DNA from 2 places in the Kribbella amoyensis genome. Region 2 is predicted to be linked to the other one. Evidence: predicted binding sites of a transcription regulator. Region 2 holds the regulator's gene; the other holds the start of a gene.

Region 1 (7,331 bases), 3.8 Mb from region 2:
GCGGAGCGCGGCCGGGTCCAGGTCGACGCCGCGCTTCTTGATCTCCAGGGTGCCGATGTCCTCGCCGCGGACCCAGGACTTCAGCACCTTCTCGCGGTACGGCAGCGTCTCGATCACCTCGTACGTGCTCGCCAGCGGAGTCCCGACGAGGAACGGTCCGGTGACGTACGCGATCCGCGGATCCAGCAACCAGCCACCCACGGCCGCCGCGACCGCGGTGACCAGGCCGGCTCGTACGACTGCCCCGTCCGGCTCGTAGATGTACTGACCGACCGGGCCGACCTCTGCTTCCGGGGCGGTATCCACGGTCGCACCGCTTGGCAGCAACGTCGCCCGTCGCTCGACATCACCCGACAGCTTGCCGGACCACAGTGCGGCTTCCTTGACCTCACCGGCGTCGCTGACCCACTCCGCCTCGACCCCGTCCGGTACCGCGTCGTGCGGGATCCCCGGCGCGACCTTGACGCACGCCGTCCGGGTCAGCAGCTGGGTGATGAACGTCCAGGGTGGCGAGTACGCGTTGTGGTCGAACACGCGTCGCCCGTCCGCCCGCCGAGCCGGGTCCGCGAACACCACGTCGTACGGCGTGACGTCCTGCTCCTCCGCGTCGCCCAGGATCACCTCGCCGGGGAGGTCCAGGGCCGCGAGGTTCGCGCGGGCCGCGGCGGCGGTGGCGGGGTCCCGTTCGACGCCGGTGACCCGGAGGCCGGCGCGGGCCGCGGTGATGAGGTCGCCGCCGATGCCGCAGCCCAGGTCGAGCAGGGAGGCCTCGGGGAGCGTGGTGGCGATGCGGTGCGCGCGGTGCTCGGCGACGGCGGAGCGGGTGGACTGTTCGAGGCCGTCCGGGGTGAAGTACATCCGGGCCGCGTCGTCCTTGCCGAACTTGGCGACGGCCCGGTGTCGCAGCGACGCCTGGGTGACTGCAGCGGTCACCACGTCGGCGTCGTACAGGCGGCGGAGTTGCTCGACCAACCGCAGCTCGCCGCCGGGGGAGTACGTGGCGCAGGCTTCGGCCAGGACCTCGGGATGGGCCTGCAGCAGCGTGATCGAGTCGGGGGTCACCGGGCCAAGTCTGCCGGGCGTGGGAAGCGGGTCGCGACGCGTGGGTCAGAGCGGGCTGTAGCAGCCGGTGCTCCAGATCCCCTTGGCCGAGTGGAAGAGCCGCCAGTTCATCGCCGACCGGGTCCGCGGTCCGTAGATGCCGTCCGCGGTGAGCCCGTGCCGTTGCTGCACCTGCTTCACGACGGACCTGGTGTTGCTGCCGTACAGACCGTCGACGGTGAGCTTGCTGCCGTAGCAGTAGTTGAGGTTGCGCTGCAGGGTGCGGATCGCGGTGTCCGGGTCGCCGGTCCGCTGCCCACCGCGGTACGGGCTGTCGCCGGACATCAGGTTGCACGCGGTACTGCTGCTCGCCCAGACGGACGGTACGGGGACGCCCCAGCCGTTCGCAGTGGGCACCAGGCGCGCAGTACGGCACTGCTGCAACGAGGCGGCCGCGGCGGCGTCGGCATTCGTGCCGGCGTCTTTCGTACCGGCGTCGCGCGCGCCTTGGCCGGTACCGGAGTCCGGTGCGGCTGGTGCGCCGGCGGACGGGGCACCCTGGTCTGGCGAGGAGTCGGCGCCCTTGGCGGCCAGCGCGGCGACCGCGATCGGGCTCAGCGCCACGGCGGCGATCACGAGCAGCGTCCGCGGCGACGGCCGGCGGAGTTTCGGGAACGTGGGGCGGAGTTTCATCGTGGCTCCTCGTGCGGGGCGTTCCGGGGAGTGCTCGCTGTGAAGACGGTCTCACGTCCGGTGACATTCGCCCAGTCCTGAGCCCGTCGTCCCGGCCTTTGGCGGCCGCCGGGCGCCCGGTACCGGGTGGCGGGCGGGAATCGTCCTGGCACTCGAGTTGACCGAGTGCTAATCGCGGCCTAGATTCGGTGTTGGCACTCTCCGGTGGAGAATGCCAACGGCCGGTACCCCTGACCCCCGCGACGGCAGGGTGGACGGCCGACCGAAGCTGTGCGAACACACCAAGAACTCGACCGTGGAGGTCAGCAAGTGTCGGTCACGATCAAGCCGCTCGAGGACCGCGTCCTCGTTGCGCCGCTCGAAGCCGAGCAGACCACGAAGTCCGGCCTGGTGATCCCGGACACCGCCAAGGAGAAGCCGCAGGAGGGCGAGGTCCTCGCCATCGGCCCGGGCCGCATCGACGACAACGGCAACCGCGTCCCGCTGGACGTCGCCGTCGGCGACAAGGTCATCTACTCCAAGTACGGCGGCACCGAGGTCAAGTACGACGGCCAGGACTACCTGATCCTGGGCGCCCGCGACATCCTCGCCATCGTCAGCAAGTGACGACCGCTCGCTGTTCCTGACTGACACCGCCCCGGTGCCGTTCACCGGCGCCGGGGCGGAGTCGGTCCGGACCGGCGCAGCCACGAACAAGCATTCAGAGAGGGACTGGTTTTTCCATGCCGAAGATCCTCGAGTTCGACGAGAACGCGCGGCGCGCCCTGGAGCGTGGCGTCGACAAGCTCGCGAACACGGTGAAGGTGACGCTGGGGCCGAAGGGCCGCTACGTCGTGCTGGACAAGAAGTGGGGCGCCCCGACCATCACCAACGACGGTGTCACCGTCGCCCGTGAGGTCGAGCTGGACGACCCGTTCGAGAACCTCGGTGCGCAGCTCACCAAGGAGGTTGCCACCAAGACCAACGACATCGCCGGTGACGGAACCACCACCGCGACCGTCCTGGCGCAGGCGCTGGTGCACGAGGGCCTGCGGGCCGTCGCGGCCGGCGTCAACCCGATGGGCCTGAAGAAGGGCATCGAGGCGGCCGTCGAGGCCGTGTCGGCGAAGCTCGTCGAGACCGCCCGTCCGGTCGACGACAAGGGCGACATGGCCCACGTCGCCACCATCTCCGCCCGGGACGCCGAGATCGGCGCCCTGATCGCGGACGCGTTCGACAAGGTCGGCAAGGACGGTGTCATCACCGTCGAGGAGTCGAACACCTTCGGCACCGAGCTCGAGTTCACCGAGGGCATGCAGTTCGACAAGGGCTACATCTCGCCCTACTTCATCACCGACGCCGAGGCCGGCGAAGCGGTGCTGGACGACCCGTACATCCTCATCAACCCGGGCAAGATCTCCGCGATCGCGGACCTGCTGCCGCTGCTGGAGAAGGTCGTGCAGTCCGGCAAGGCGCTGCTGATCATCGCCGAGGACGTCGAGGCCGAGGCCCTGTCCACCCTCGTGGTGAACAAGATCCGCGGCAACTTCACCTCCGTCGCCGTCAAGGCGCCGGGCTTCGGTGACCGCCGCAAGGCCATGCTGGAGGACCTCGCCGCCCTCACCGGCGCGCAGGTCGTCGCCCCCGAGGTCGGCCTCAAGCTGGACCAGGTCGGCCTGGAGGTGCTCGGCACCGCCCGTCGCATCGTCGTGACCAAGGACAACACCACGGTCGTCGAGGGCGCCGGCAAGCCCGAGGACATCGAGGCCCGGGTCAACCAGATCAAGGCCGAGATCGAGCGCACCGACTCCGACTGGGACCGCGAGAAGCTGCAGGAGCGGCTGGCCAAGCTGGCCGGCGGCGTCTGCGTCATCAAGGTCGGCGCGGCCACCGAGGTCGAGCTCAAGGAGAAGAAGCACCGGATCGAGGACGCCGTGTCCGCGACCCGGGCCGCGATCGAGGAGGGCATCGTCGCGGGTGGCGGTTCCGCTCTCGTGCACGCCGCCTCGGTCCTCGACGACAGCCTCGGCCTGGACGGTGACGAGGCCGCCGGTGTGCGCCTGGTCAAGAAGGCCGTCGTCGAGCCGCTGCGCTGGATCGCCGAGAACGGTGGCTACGAGGGCTACGTCGTCGTCGCCAAGGTCGGCGACCTCGAGGCCGGCAACGGCTTCAACGCCGCCACCGGCGAGTACGGCGACCTGCTCGGCAGCGGCGTCCTGGACCCGGTCAAGGTGACCCGCTCCGCGCTCGCCAACGCCGGCTCCATCGCCGCCCTGCTGCTCACCACCGAGACGCTGGTCGTCGACAAGCCCGAAGAAGAAGAGCCCGCCGCCGGCCACGGCCACGGCCACGGTCACTGACCTTCGCGCTGAAGTACCACCAGCAACTGCCCGGCCGGTCCACGGACCCGCCGGGCAGTTGCCTTTTGCCGTACTGCGAGCGCCCACTGGCGGGTTATTCGCCCACTGGCGTGTTGCAACACGTCATTCGTTGAACAACCCGCCAGTGGCGAGGTCAGGGGATGAGGATGGCGCGGCCGCGGACCCGGCCGGCGTCGAGGTCGTCGATCGCGGTCTGGAAGTCGTCGAGCCGGTACTTGGCGGTGTGCAGGGTGACGGCACCGCGGGCGGCCAGGATCATCAGGTCGCACAGGTCGTTGTAGGAGCCGACCAGGTTGCCGACGATGTTGGTCTCGGTGGAGATCAGGTCGATGGTGGGGACGTCGAGGTTCTCGCCGTACCCGACCACGTGGTAGTCACCGGCCCGGCGCAGCATCCGCAGACCCTCGCCGGTCGCGCCGCCCTCGCCGACGAAGTCGACCACCACCTCGGCGCCCTGGCCGCCGGTGAGCTCCAGCACCTTCTCCATGTGATTGCCATCAGCAACGATGCCCTGGTCGGCGCCGATCGAGACGGCGAGTTCGACCGCGTCGGGGTTGCGGTCGACGACGATCAGTTCGGCCGGGGTGAGTGCCTTGAGGACCTGGATGCCGATGTGCCCGAGTCCGCCCGCGCCGATCACCACGCAGCGGTCCCGCGGGGTCAGCCGGCGGGCTGCCTTGGCGGCCGCGTGGTACGCCGTCAGGCCCGCGTCGGCGAGGGCGGCGACGTCGGCGGGTTGGAGGGCGTCGTCGATCTTCACCACGCTCCGGGCCGACGTCTTGAGGTACTCCGCGTAGCCGCCGTTGGTGTCGATACCGGGGAACGCGCTCGCCTCGCAGTGCACGTCGTCGCCGGACCGGCAGGCGCGGCACAGGCCACAGGTGATCAGCGGGTGCAGGATCACCTTGTCGCCCTCGGCAACGTTCGTCACCGCGGCGCCGACGGCGTGCACCCAGCCCGCGTTCTCGTGCCCGATCGTGTACGGGAGCTGGACGCCGCTCTTCTCGGCCCACTGTCCTTCGAGGATGTGCAGGTCGGTCCGGCAGACCCCGGCACCGCCGATCCGGACGACCACGTCCCACGGGCCGGTGGGTTCGGGGATCGGCACCTCGGTCAGGGCGAGGTTCTGGTGGTAGCCGACGACCTGGACGGCTCGCATGGTGCTCATCGGCGCTGCTCCTTCGGGACGGTGGGGAGGGGGATGAACGTCGGGTCGTACGACGCGTCGGCGGACTCGGCTCCGTCCGGCCGGTGCACCTGCTCCGACTCGCTGCCGGGGTACCGGGTTCGCAGCAGGCCACGGCAGAAGTGCGCGTTGCCGTCGATCGAGATCCGCGTGGACCGGGCTCGCCGCAGCGCCAGCGGTACGTCGGACTCGGCGTACCCCTGACCGTCGTGATCGACCAGGACGAGCGCGTCGGGCCGGTCGGGGAGCCCGAGGACGGTCCGCCGGCGGAGCAGCGCCTCGGTGTGCCGGTCGGTCGGCAGGTCGGCGAGGACGACCTCACCAAGACGCTCGACCGGGCGGTCCGGTTCGGCGCGGAGCAGGGCGGTGAGGCACCGTTCCATCGCGGCCGTGTGGGCCTTGCGGCGGAACGTGGTCCGCAGTTCCTCCAGGTCCTGCTCCGCCTCGTGGCCGAAGGTGCCGCGGTACCCGGCGTCGGCGGCCAGGCCCGCGTTGATCAGGCCGGAGTCGTGGTGGTCGTCGAGCTGGACGGTCACCAGGCCGGTCCAGGGCAGCGACGTCAGCACGTCCTTCGCGTCGGACGCCATCAGGTACGCGAAGTTCGGCGAGCAGAACGAGGTCGGCAGCCGCAGGTGCACCTCCACTTCGGCCAGCGATCCGGCCGACCGGACGACCAGGGACCGGACGAAGCCGAGGTCGGTGATCGGCTCGTCCAGCTCCGGATCGGCCACGCCGCCGAGCGCTGTGTACGCGGCCCGCTCCAGCACGTCGTACCGAGGGCTCTCGGTGATCGTCATGTCAGGCCTTCACCAGGTCGGACTCGTCCGCGCCCCGGGGTCCGGTGGCGGTCTCGTCCGCGTCCGGCAGCCGCAGTTCGGCGGGGACCTCGAGGCCGTACATCTTGGCCGCGTTCAGGCCGAGGATCTTCTTCTTCTGCGCGACCGTCAGCGGCGCGTACTCCGACAGCTCGGCCGGGATCTCGAAGGCCGCGAACGCCTCGACCAGCCACTTCGGCGTCCAGAGCGCGTAGTCGGAGGAGAACTGGATCCGGTCCTCGCCGATCCAGTACAGCAGCTCGCCGATGATCTGCCCGAAGTACTTCGGCCGGGTGTGGATGAACGGCATCGCGACCGCCAGCCCGGCGTGCACGTTGGGCTCCTGGGTGGCGATCCAGCAGAAGTCCTCCAGCCGCGGCAGGCCGCAGTGCTCGACGACGAAGTTGAGATCGGTGAAGTCGGTGGCGACGTGGTCGATGTCCTTCACGTCGAACGCGTCCCGGTCCAGCGGCCGGATGGTGGGGCCCTTGTGGACGTGGATGTTGGTGATGCCGAGCTCGCGGCAGACCTCGAAGTACCGGTAGGCCCACGGGTCGTCGAGCCGCCAGCCGCGCGAGTCGCCGTGCCACTCGGCGGTGTAGAGCTTGACCCCCTTCAGCCCGAACCGTTCGGCGTCGGCGCGGAGCTGGTCCAGCCCGGCCTCACCGTTGCGCGGGTCGAAGTTGTGGTTGTACGTGAGCTTGTCCGGGTGCGCGGAGGCCAGCGCGAACGCCTCCTCGGTCTGGCCGAAACCGCGGTGGTAGAACTCGCCGAGGAACGCGGGCTGGAAGATCGCGTGGTCCACGTACCCGTCGGCGAAGAGGTCCTTCATCAGCCGCTCGCCGCCTTGGTACAGGTAGTCCTCGTAGCTCCACACCTCCGTCTCGGGGGACAGGTTGCGGTGGTAGTCGTAGAAGCAGTCGATGAACTGCTTGCCGTGGAGGTTGCGCTGGTTCTCCGGCCGGCCGTCCCACAGGGCGATGTGGGCGTCGACGACGAAGTAGCTCTCGCCGTTGCTGGTGTACATGGTGGTCGTCCTCCCTCGAGTCACGGAATGTGGCGAAGGTAGGCGCGGATCCGGGACCGGCGGGACCGGGCGATCGTCTCAATGTGAGACGTCCCGTTGTCTCAATTTGAGACCACGACCCGTCGCCGGTCGCGACACCCGGCGGTATGGTCGGCGGCATCCTCATCTGGTGAGAGGGGGCAGCCGTGGACGACGCGGAGCTGCCGGAG
Region 2 (7,331 bases):
GGTCCGGGCCGGGGTTGTCGCGGTAGTGCTGCTGGAGAGCGGGACCACGGTCGGCGAGTGCGGCGGCCGCGTTCTCGTGGGCGTAGATCGCCGCGTCGGTGAAGACCGAGTTGCCGAAGGTGTGGTCGAAGTGCGCGTGCGTGTTGACCACCCAGCGCACCGGTACGTCCGTCACCTCGCCGAGGTGGGTCAGCACCTCGCGGGCCTGCTCGGTGGTGCCGCGGGTGTCGATCACCAGGGCGCCCTCGCTCCCGACGACCAGGCCGACGTTGACGTCCCACTCCGGGTACCGGCGGACCCAGCAGCGATCCCCGAGCTCGGTCCACTCACTCATGGCCCCGACCCTAACCGGCGCACCCCACTCCGCAACGCCCGCCCCCGCGGAAGCAGTCAGTTGGTCAGGACGTCGCCGCGTTCGATCTGGTCGCGCCGTACGTCGCTCAGCATCAGCCCGACGTTGTCGCCGGCCCGCGCCTCGTTCACCGTCTTGCGGAACATCTCCACCCCGGTGACCTGGAGCGCACCGAGCTGCTGCCCGGCCCGGCTGACGACGACCTGTTCGCCGACCCTGATCAGGCCGGAGGTGACCCGCCCGGTCACGACGGTCCCGCGCCCGGTGATCGTGAAGACGTCCTCGACCGTCAGCTGGAATCCGCCCGACGGTATGTCCTGCGGCCGGTGGACCGTGTCCTGCGGCCGCCGGCCGGGACCGTGCTGGGGCTCGGGACCGGCCTGCCGCGCCTGGGCCAGCAGCTGCTGTGGATCCATCGGGTTCGGCTCGCGCTTCCAGAACTTCCATCCCATGGTCGCCGACCTTAATGCGCATCCGGTCCCCGGCCGGATACGGACACCGTGGCAGGCACCGCCGGCAAGCCCTATCCACCGGCCGGAATCCCTCTTGCTGCCGGTTCCGGTGCCGCCTAGGGTCGCCTAGGCGGTTCCGACATTCATCCGATCTCTGCGAAGGGCGGACGGCGTGACGACACGACGGGCACTGGTGGTGCGGGGTGGCTGGGAAGGCCACGTCCCGGTCGAGGCGACCGACCTGTTCATCCCCTTCCTGCGGGACAACGGGTTCGAGGTCACCGTCTCCGGGAGCACCTCGAGCTACCTCGACCTGTCCGGGGTCGACCTCGTGGTGCAGTGCATCACCATGAGCGACATCGCGGACGAGGAACTGAAGGGCCTGGAAACCGCGGTCCGCGCCGGCACCGGGCTGGCCGGGTGGCACGGCGGCATCGCGGACTCGTTCCGGACCAAGGCCGACTACCACTTCATGACCGGCGGCCAGTTCGTCTCGCACCCGGGCGGATTCATCGACCACCGGATCTCGATCGTGTCGGACGACCCGATCGTGGCCGGTCTGGAGGACTTCGACCTGCACACCGAGCAGTACTACGTGCACGCGGACCCGACCAACACCGTGCTCGCCACCACGACCGTCCGGGCGCACCCCGACTACCCGTGGATCGACGGCGCCGTGATGCCGGCCGTCTGGACCCGGACCTGGGGCGACGGCAAGATCTTCGTCTGTACCCCGGGCCACAAGCTGGACGACCTGGAGACGCCGCAGGTCCGGACGATCATCGAGCGGGGGCTGCTGTGGGCGAGCAAGTGACCAAGATCGGGATCGTCGGCACCGGCGTCATCAGCGGTACGTACCTCGACCACCTCGGCAAGCTGCCCGGGGTCGAGGTCGTCGCGGTGGCCGACCTGGACGTGAGCCGGGCCCAGGCCGTCGCGGACAACCACCCGGGTGTCCGGGCCTTGTCATCCGACGACCTGCTGGCCGACCCGGCCGTCGACATCGTGCTCAACCTGACCATCCCGGCCGCCCACGCGCCCGTCCACGAGGCCGCGTTGCGGGCCGGTAAGCACGTGTACGGCGAGAAGCCGCTGGCCGTCGACCGGGCCGAGGCGGAGCCGCTGCTCAAGCTGGCGGCCGCGAACGACCTGCGGATCGGCTGCGCACCGGACACCGTGCTCGGGACCGGGACCCAGACCGCGCGGGCCGCGATCGACCGGGGCGACATCGGCGTACCGACCGCGGCGACCGCATCGTTCGTCACGCCGGGGCACGAGCTGTGGCACCCGGCGCCCGAGTTCTACTACCAAGCCGGCGGCGGTCCGCTGCTCGACATGGGGCCGTACTACGTCACCAGCCTGGTCACCCTGCTCGGTCCGGTCCGCCGGGTCACCGGTCGCGCCGGCCGGGCGCACCAGGAGCGCAAGGTCCACAAGGGGCCGCGGGCCGGGACCGTGTTCGGCGTCGACGTGCCGACCCACGTCACCGGCATCCTCGAGCACGAGTCGGGCGCGTTGACCACGGTGCTGATGTCGTTCGACATCTGGGCGGCCCGGCTGCCGCGGATCGAGGTGCACGGGACCGAGGGCAGCCTGTCGGTCCCGGACCCGAACGCGTTCGACGGCAAGGTCGAGCTGGCCACGGCCACCCAGCGTGACTGGACCGAACTCCCCGTGGCCGGCGGGTACGCCGGGGCCGGGCGGGGCGTCGGGGTCGCGGACATGGCCCGCGCGATCCGCACCGGCGGCAAGCACCGCGCGGACGGCGCGCTGGCCTACCACGTGCTCGACATCATGGAGTCGTTGCTCGAGTCGGCGGCCCAGGACCAGTCGCTGGACGTGGCGAGCACGGTCGACCGGCCGGCCGCCGTACCGTTGGGGGCGTCGCCCGACCTCGCCTGACACCTGGCCAGAGGACTGGGTCTGAGACCTGGCCCACGCCACGGTCCGGCCGTGCGAGTCGGTACGGCTCGGTAGACTGGCACTCGGACGATTTGAGTGCCAGTGAGATGGCAGGGCCGACGGAGAGGGTGGTGCGCGTGCTGGACGACCGCAAGCTGGACGTACTCCGGGCCATCGTCGAGGACTACGTCGCCACCCACGAGCCGGTCGGCTCGAAGACGCTGGTCGACCGGCACAACCTCGGCGTCTCCCCGGCCACGGTCCGTAACGACATGGCCGCGCTGGAGGAGGAGGGGTACATCACCCAGCCGCACACCAGCGCGGGGCGGATCCCGACTGACGCTGGGTACCGGCTGTTCGTGGACAAGCTCAGCACGGTCAAGCCGCTGTCCCCGGCGGAGAAGAAGGCGATCTCGTCCTTCCTCGCCGGCGCGGTCGACCTGGACGACGTGGTCCGGCGGACGGTCCGGCTGCTCGCCCAGATCACCCGGCAGGTCGCGATCGTGCAGTACCCGACCCTGATCCGGTCCAGCGTCCGGCACGTCGAGGTGGTCACGATGACGCCGCGGCGGCTGCTGCTGGTGCTGATCACCAGTACCGGCCGGGTCGAGCAGCGGATCGTCGAGTCGCCGGCCGCGGTGGACGAGCGGCTGGTCGCCGATCTGCGGTCCCGGCTGAACACCGCCCTGGCCGGCCAGCGGCTGACCGACGCGGCGACGTCGCTGGCCAGCGTCACCGAGTTGTTCGCGCCGGCCGACCGGCCGCTGGTGGCCGCGATCGTGACCACGCTGCTGGAGGCCTTCACCGACGAGGGCGAGCAGCGGATCGCGGTCGGCGGCGCCGCCAACCTGACCCGGTACGGCGACGACTTCGAGCGCAACGTGAAGCCGGTACTGGAGGCGCTCGAGGAGCACGTGATCCTGCTCCGGCTGCTCGGTGAGGCGACCCATCCGCAGACCCTCACGGTCCGGATCGGGCACGAGAACCCGTACGAGGAGCTGGCCACCACGTCGGTGGTCGCGACCGGGTACGGGTCGAAGTCGGAGGCGCTGGCCACCCTCGGCATCGTCGGCCCGACCCATATGGACTACCCGAGCACGATGGGCGCGGTCCGCGCCATCGCGCGGTACGTCAGCCAGATCCTGGCCGACTCATGACGAGCACCACGATCCCCGCCATCAACCTTTGGTCTGGAGTATGAGCACCGATTACTACGCCGTCCTGGGCGTCAGCCGTGACGCGTCCGCGGACGAGATCAAGAAGGCCTACCGCAAGCTGGCCCGCCAGTACCACCCGGACGTCAACGACTCCGAGGACGCGCACCACAAGTTCCAGGAGATCGGCCGCGCGTTCCAGGTGCTGAGCGACCCGCAGAAGCGGCAGATCCACGATCTCGGCGGCGACCCGTTGGGCACCGCGGCCGGGGCCGGTGCGGGGGCCGGGTTCGGCCAGGCGTTCACCTTCACCGACATCATGGACGCGTTCTTCGGCCAGACCGGCGGGGCCACCCGCGGGCCGCGGCCGCGGACCCGGCGCGGCCAGGACGCGCTGATCCCGCTGCGGATCGACCTCGGCGAGGCGGCGTTCGGGACCACCCGCGAGCTCAAGGTGGACACCGCGGTGCTCTGCCCGACCTGTTCCGGGTCGGGCGCGGCGGCCGGGTCCGAGCCGGTGACCTGCGACATCTGCCACGGCCGCGGCGAGGTGACCCACACCCAGCGGTCGTTCCTCGGCGAGGTCCGGACGATGCGCCCGTGCCCGAACTGCCGCGGCTACGGCACCACCATCCCGAACCCGTGCGTCGAGTGCTCCGGTGACGGCCGGGTCCGGTCCCGCCGCACCGTCACGGTGAAGATCCCCGGCGGCGTCGACAGCGGGACCAGGGTGCAGCTGTCCGGCCAGGGCGAGGTCGGCCCCGGCGGCGGCCCGGCCGGCGACCTGTACGTCGAGATCGAGGTCGAGCCGCACGACATCTTCACCCGCAACGGCGACGACCTGCACTGCACGGTGACGCTGCCGATGACGGCGGCCGCGCTCGGTACGACGATCGACCTGCCGACGCTCGAGGGCGAGACCACGCCGCTGGAGATCCGGGCGGGCACGCAGTCCGGGACGGCGCTCACGCTGACCGCTCGCGGCGTCCCGCGGTTGCGGCACGCGGGCCGCGGCGACCTGATCGTCCAGGTCATCGTGGAGACGCCGACGCGGGTCGACGACGCCCAGTCCGACCTGCTCCGCCAGCTCGCCGAACTGCGCGGCGAGGAGCGGCCGCAGGGTCAGGTCCAGGCCGCGCACAAGGGCGTCTTCGGGCGCCTGCGTGACGCGTTCGGCGCGCACTGAGCCTCACCGGCCGATGGGTATCCCCGTCTTCCACCACGCCGAGGTGTCCACCGACACCCCGGATCTCGCCCTCACCGGCGCCGAGGGCCGGCACGCGGCCGTCGTCCGCCGGATCGGACCGGGCGAGCGGGTCCGCCTGACCGACGGACAGGGCGCGTACGCCGACGGGACGGTCACGTCCGCCTCCAAGGGCGGGCTGGTCGTCACGGTCGAGGAGCGCGGCGCGGTACCGCGGCCCGGGCCGCGGATCGTCGTGGTCCAGGCGTTGCCCAAGGGCGAGCGGGCCGAGCTCGCGGTGGAGATGCTCACCGAGGTCGGCGTGGACGAGATCGTGCCGTGGAACGCGGACCGCAGCCAGTTCCGGACGAATCCCGAGCGGGTCGCCAAGACGCACGCGAAGTGGAAGGCCTGGGCGTTCGAGGCGAGCAAACAGGCCCGGCGGACGTGGTTCTGCGACGTGGCGCCGGTGGCGTCGACAGCCGAAGTGGCCGCCCTCGTCGCGAAGGCCGGTCTCGCTGTCGTCCTGCACGAGGAGGCCGACCTCCGGCTCGCCGCCCTGGACCCCCTGCCGCCGGGTGACATCGTGATCGTCGTCGGCCCGGAGGGCGGGCTCACCCCGGCCGAGCTGGAGACGTTCGGAGCGCCCCCGGTCCTGCTCGGCGACACCGTGCTGCGAACATCGACAGCAGGAGTCGCCGCCGCCTCGGTCCTGCTCGCCCGTACCCGCTGGACCTGACCGGCCGAGGCCACCTGATCGCTGGACCTGTTCGACCGCTGGGCCCCATCCGCTGGACCGACCCTGGAGGACGCCGCATGAGCTCGACGGACTGGCTGGAATGGCACACGCCGTACGACGACGACACCTCGCCGTTGAGTCAGCGACTGCACGCCGTCCAGGCAGTGATCCGGGCTCACCTGGACGCGCGGCCGGACGGACCGATCCGCGCGGTCAGCGCCTGCGCCGGTCAGGGCCGCGATCTCCTCGAGGTGCTCGCCACCCATCCTGCCCGGGGTCGCGTCACGGCCCGGCTGGTCGAGCTGGACCACCGCAACGTCGCGATCGCCCGGGCCGCCGCGGCCGTGAACGGGCTGACCTCGGTCGACGTGGTCGAGGCCGACGCCGGGAACACGGCCAACTACGGCGACGCGGTCCCCGCCGACCTCGTCCTGTTCTGCGGCGTGTTCGGCAACATCAGCCCTGAGGACGTCCGGCGCACGATCACCGCGCTGCCCGCGCTCTGTTCGCCCGGTGCCACCGTGGTGTGGACGTGCGGCCGGTTCGACCCCGACATCCGGCCGGCCATCCGGCAGTGGTTCGCCGAAGCCGGTTTCGACGAGCTTTCCTTCGAGGCCGCGCCTGACGGCGACCCGGATACCGGCTGGGCAGTCGGCGGCCACCGCTTCGCCGCCGATCCCCGCCCGCTGCCCGCGGACGAGCAGTTGTTCACCTTCGTCCGCTGACTACTTGACGACGAAGGTCTTCGAGTCGGTCGAGGTCTGCCGACCGTCCGCGGCCGAGATCTCGAACACCTCGAGCGCGTACTTCCCGGCCGGCAGCGGCCGCACCACGAACGCGTACGGCGTCAGCTTGAAGGCCTCCCTCGTCCGAGCGGGACCCTCGTCGACGACCTTCTGGGTCTGCTCGGAGATCACCCGCCAGTTGAGCTGCGCCTCGTTCACAGCGGCGATCCCGGTCACCTTGACCGGTGAGTCGACCACCACGTTGTTCTCGGGGGAGTCGATCCAGATGTACGCCTGGACGTCCTGGGCCTGGGCCCGGCTCATCGGCTGCCGCGCGGCCACACCGAACAGCTGATCGGTCGGCTGACCGCGCTCGGTGACCTTGACCGGCGCGGTCACGTCCGTCGCGCCCTGCACGGTGTAGACGAGCTGCTGGGTCGCGATGTGGGCGTCCTCGGGGTCGAGGGTCTCCCGCGGCAGCTGCTTGAAGTCGACCGTGATCCCGTCCTTGGTGAGCGTGACCGAGCTGACCTTCGCACCGGTCCACGGGGACGTGTAGTCGGGGTCGTTCGTCTTGCCCGACGTCATCAGCTGCAGCGCCTCGTACGCCGGCCGGCCCTTGATCCGCGACCAGGTCCGGTACAGCCGCACACTCGGCCCGGCCTCGATCCCCACGGCCTTGCCCAGCCAGTACACCGGGACCGCGCGGCTGGTGACCGGCTCGAGCCGGCCCCGCTCGGTCGGCTCGACCTTCGGCTCGGTGGGACTCGTGCCCGGCTTCCGGGTCGCGGCGGGGCTCGGGGTCGGCGCCGTGGTCGGCTGGT

The links. The regulator HrcA, encoded in region 2, represses chaperone genes, less so after heat shock. The targets are predictions, from matches to a motif close to TTGGCACTCGNNNNNNNCGAGTGCCAA.
Region 1: a site for HrcA is predicted at 1,880-1,906, ahead of groES (co-chaperone GroES). Genes of this name have one in related genera too.

The regions. Positions count from the first base shown of each region.
Region 1 is NZ_VIVK01000001.1:492,134-499,464, reverse strand. It holds gene FB561_RS02390 (class I SAM-dependent methyltransferase) at 1-1,062, opposite strand, end outside; gene FB561_RS02385 (peptidoglycan-binding domain-containing protein) at 1,108-1,734, opposite strand; gene groES (co-chaperone GroES) at 2,044-2,340, shown strand; gene groL (chaperonin GroEL) at 2,457-4,073, shown strand; gene FB561_RS02370 (NAD(P)-dependent alcohol dehydrogenase) at 4,228-5,262, opposite strand; gene FB561_RS02365 (iron-sulfur cluster assembly protein) at 5,259-6,077, opposite strand; gene FB561_RS02360 (amidohydrolase family protein) at 6,079-7,122, opposite strand; gene FB561_RS02355 (AAA-type ATPase lid domain-containing protein) at 7,308-7,331, shown strand, end outside.
Region 2 is NZ_VIVK01000001.1:4,263,409-4,270,739, forward strand. It holds gene FB561_RS20145 (MBL fold metallo-hydrolase) at 1-334, opposite strand, end outside; gene FB561_RS20150 (EF-Tu/IF-2/RF-3 family GTPase) at 391-804, opposite strand; gene FB561_RS20155 (ThuA domain-containing protein) at 977-1,618, shown strand; gene FB561_RS20160 (Gfo/Idh/MocA family protein) at 1,615-2,706, shown strand; gene hrcA (heat-inducible transcriptional repressor HrcA) at 2,844-3,863, shown strand; gene dnaJ (molecular chaperone DnaJ) at 3,904-5,046, shown strand; gene FB561_RS20175 (16S rRNA (uracil(1498)-N(3))-methyltransferase) at 5,060-5,782, shown strand; gene FB561_RS20180 (class I SAM-dependent methyltransferase family protein) at 5,860-6,507, shown strand; gene FB561_RS20185 (Gmad2 immunoglobulin-like domain-containing protein) at 6,508-7,331, opposite strand, start outside.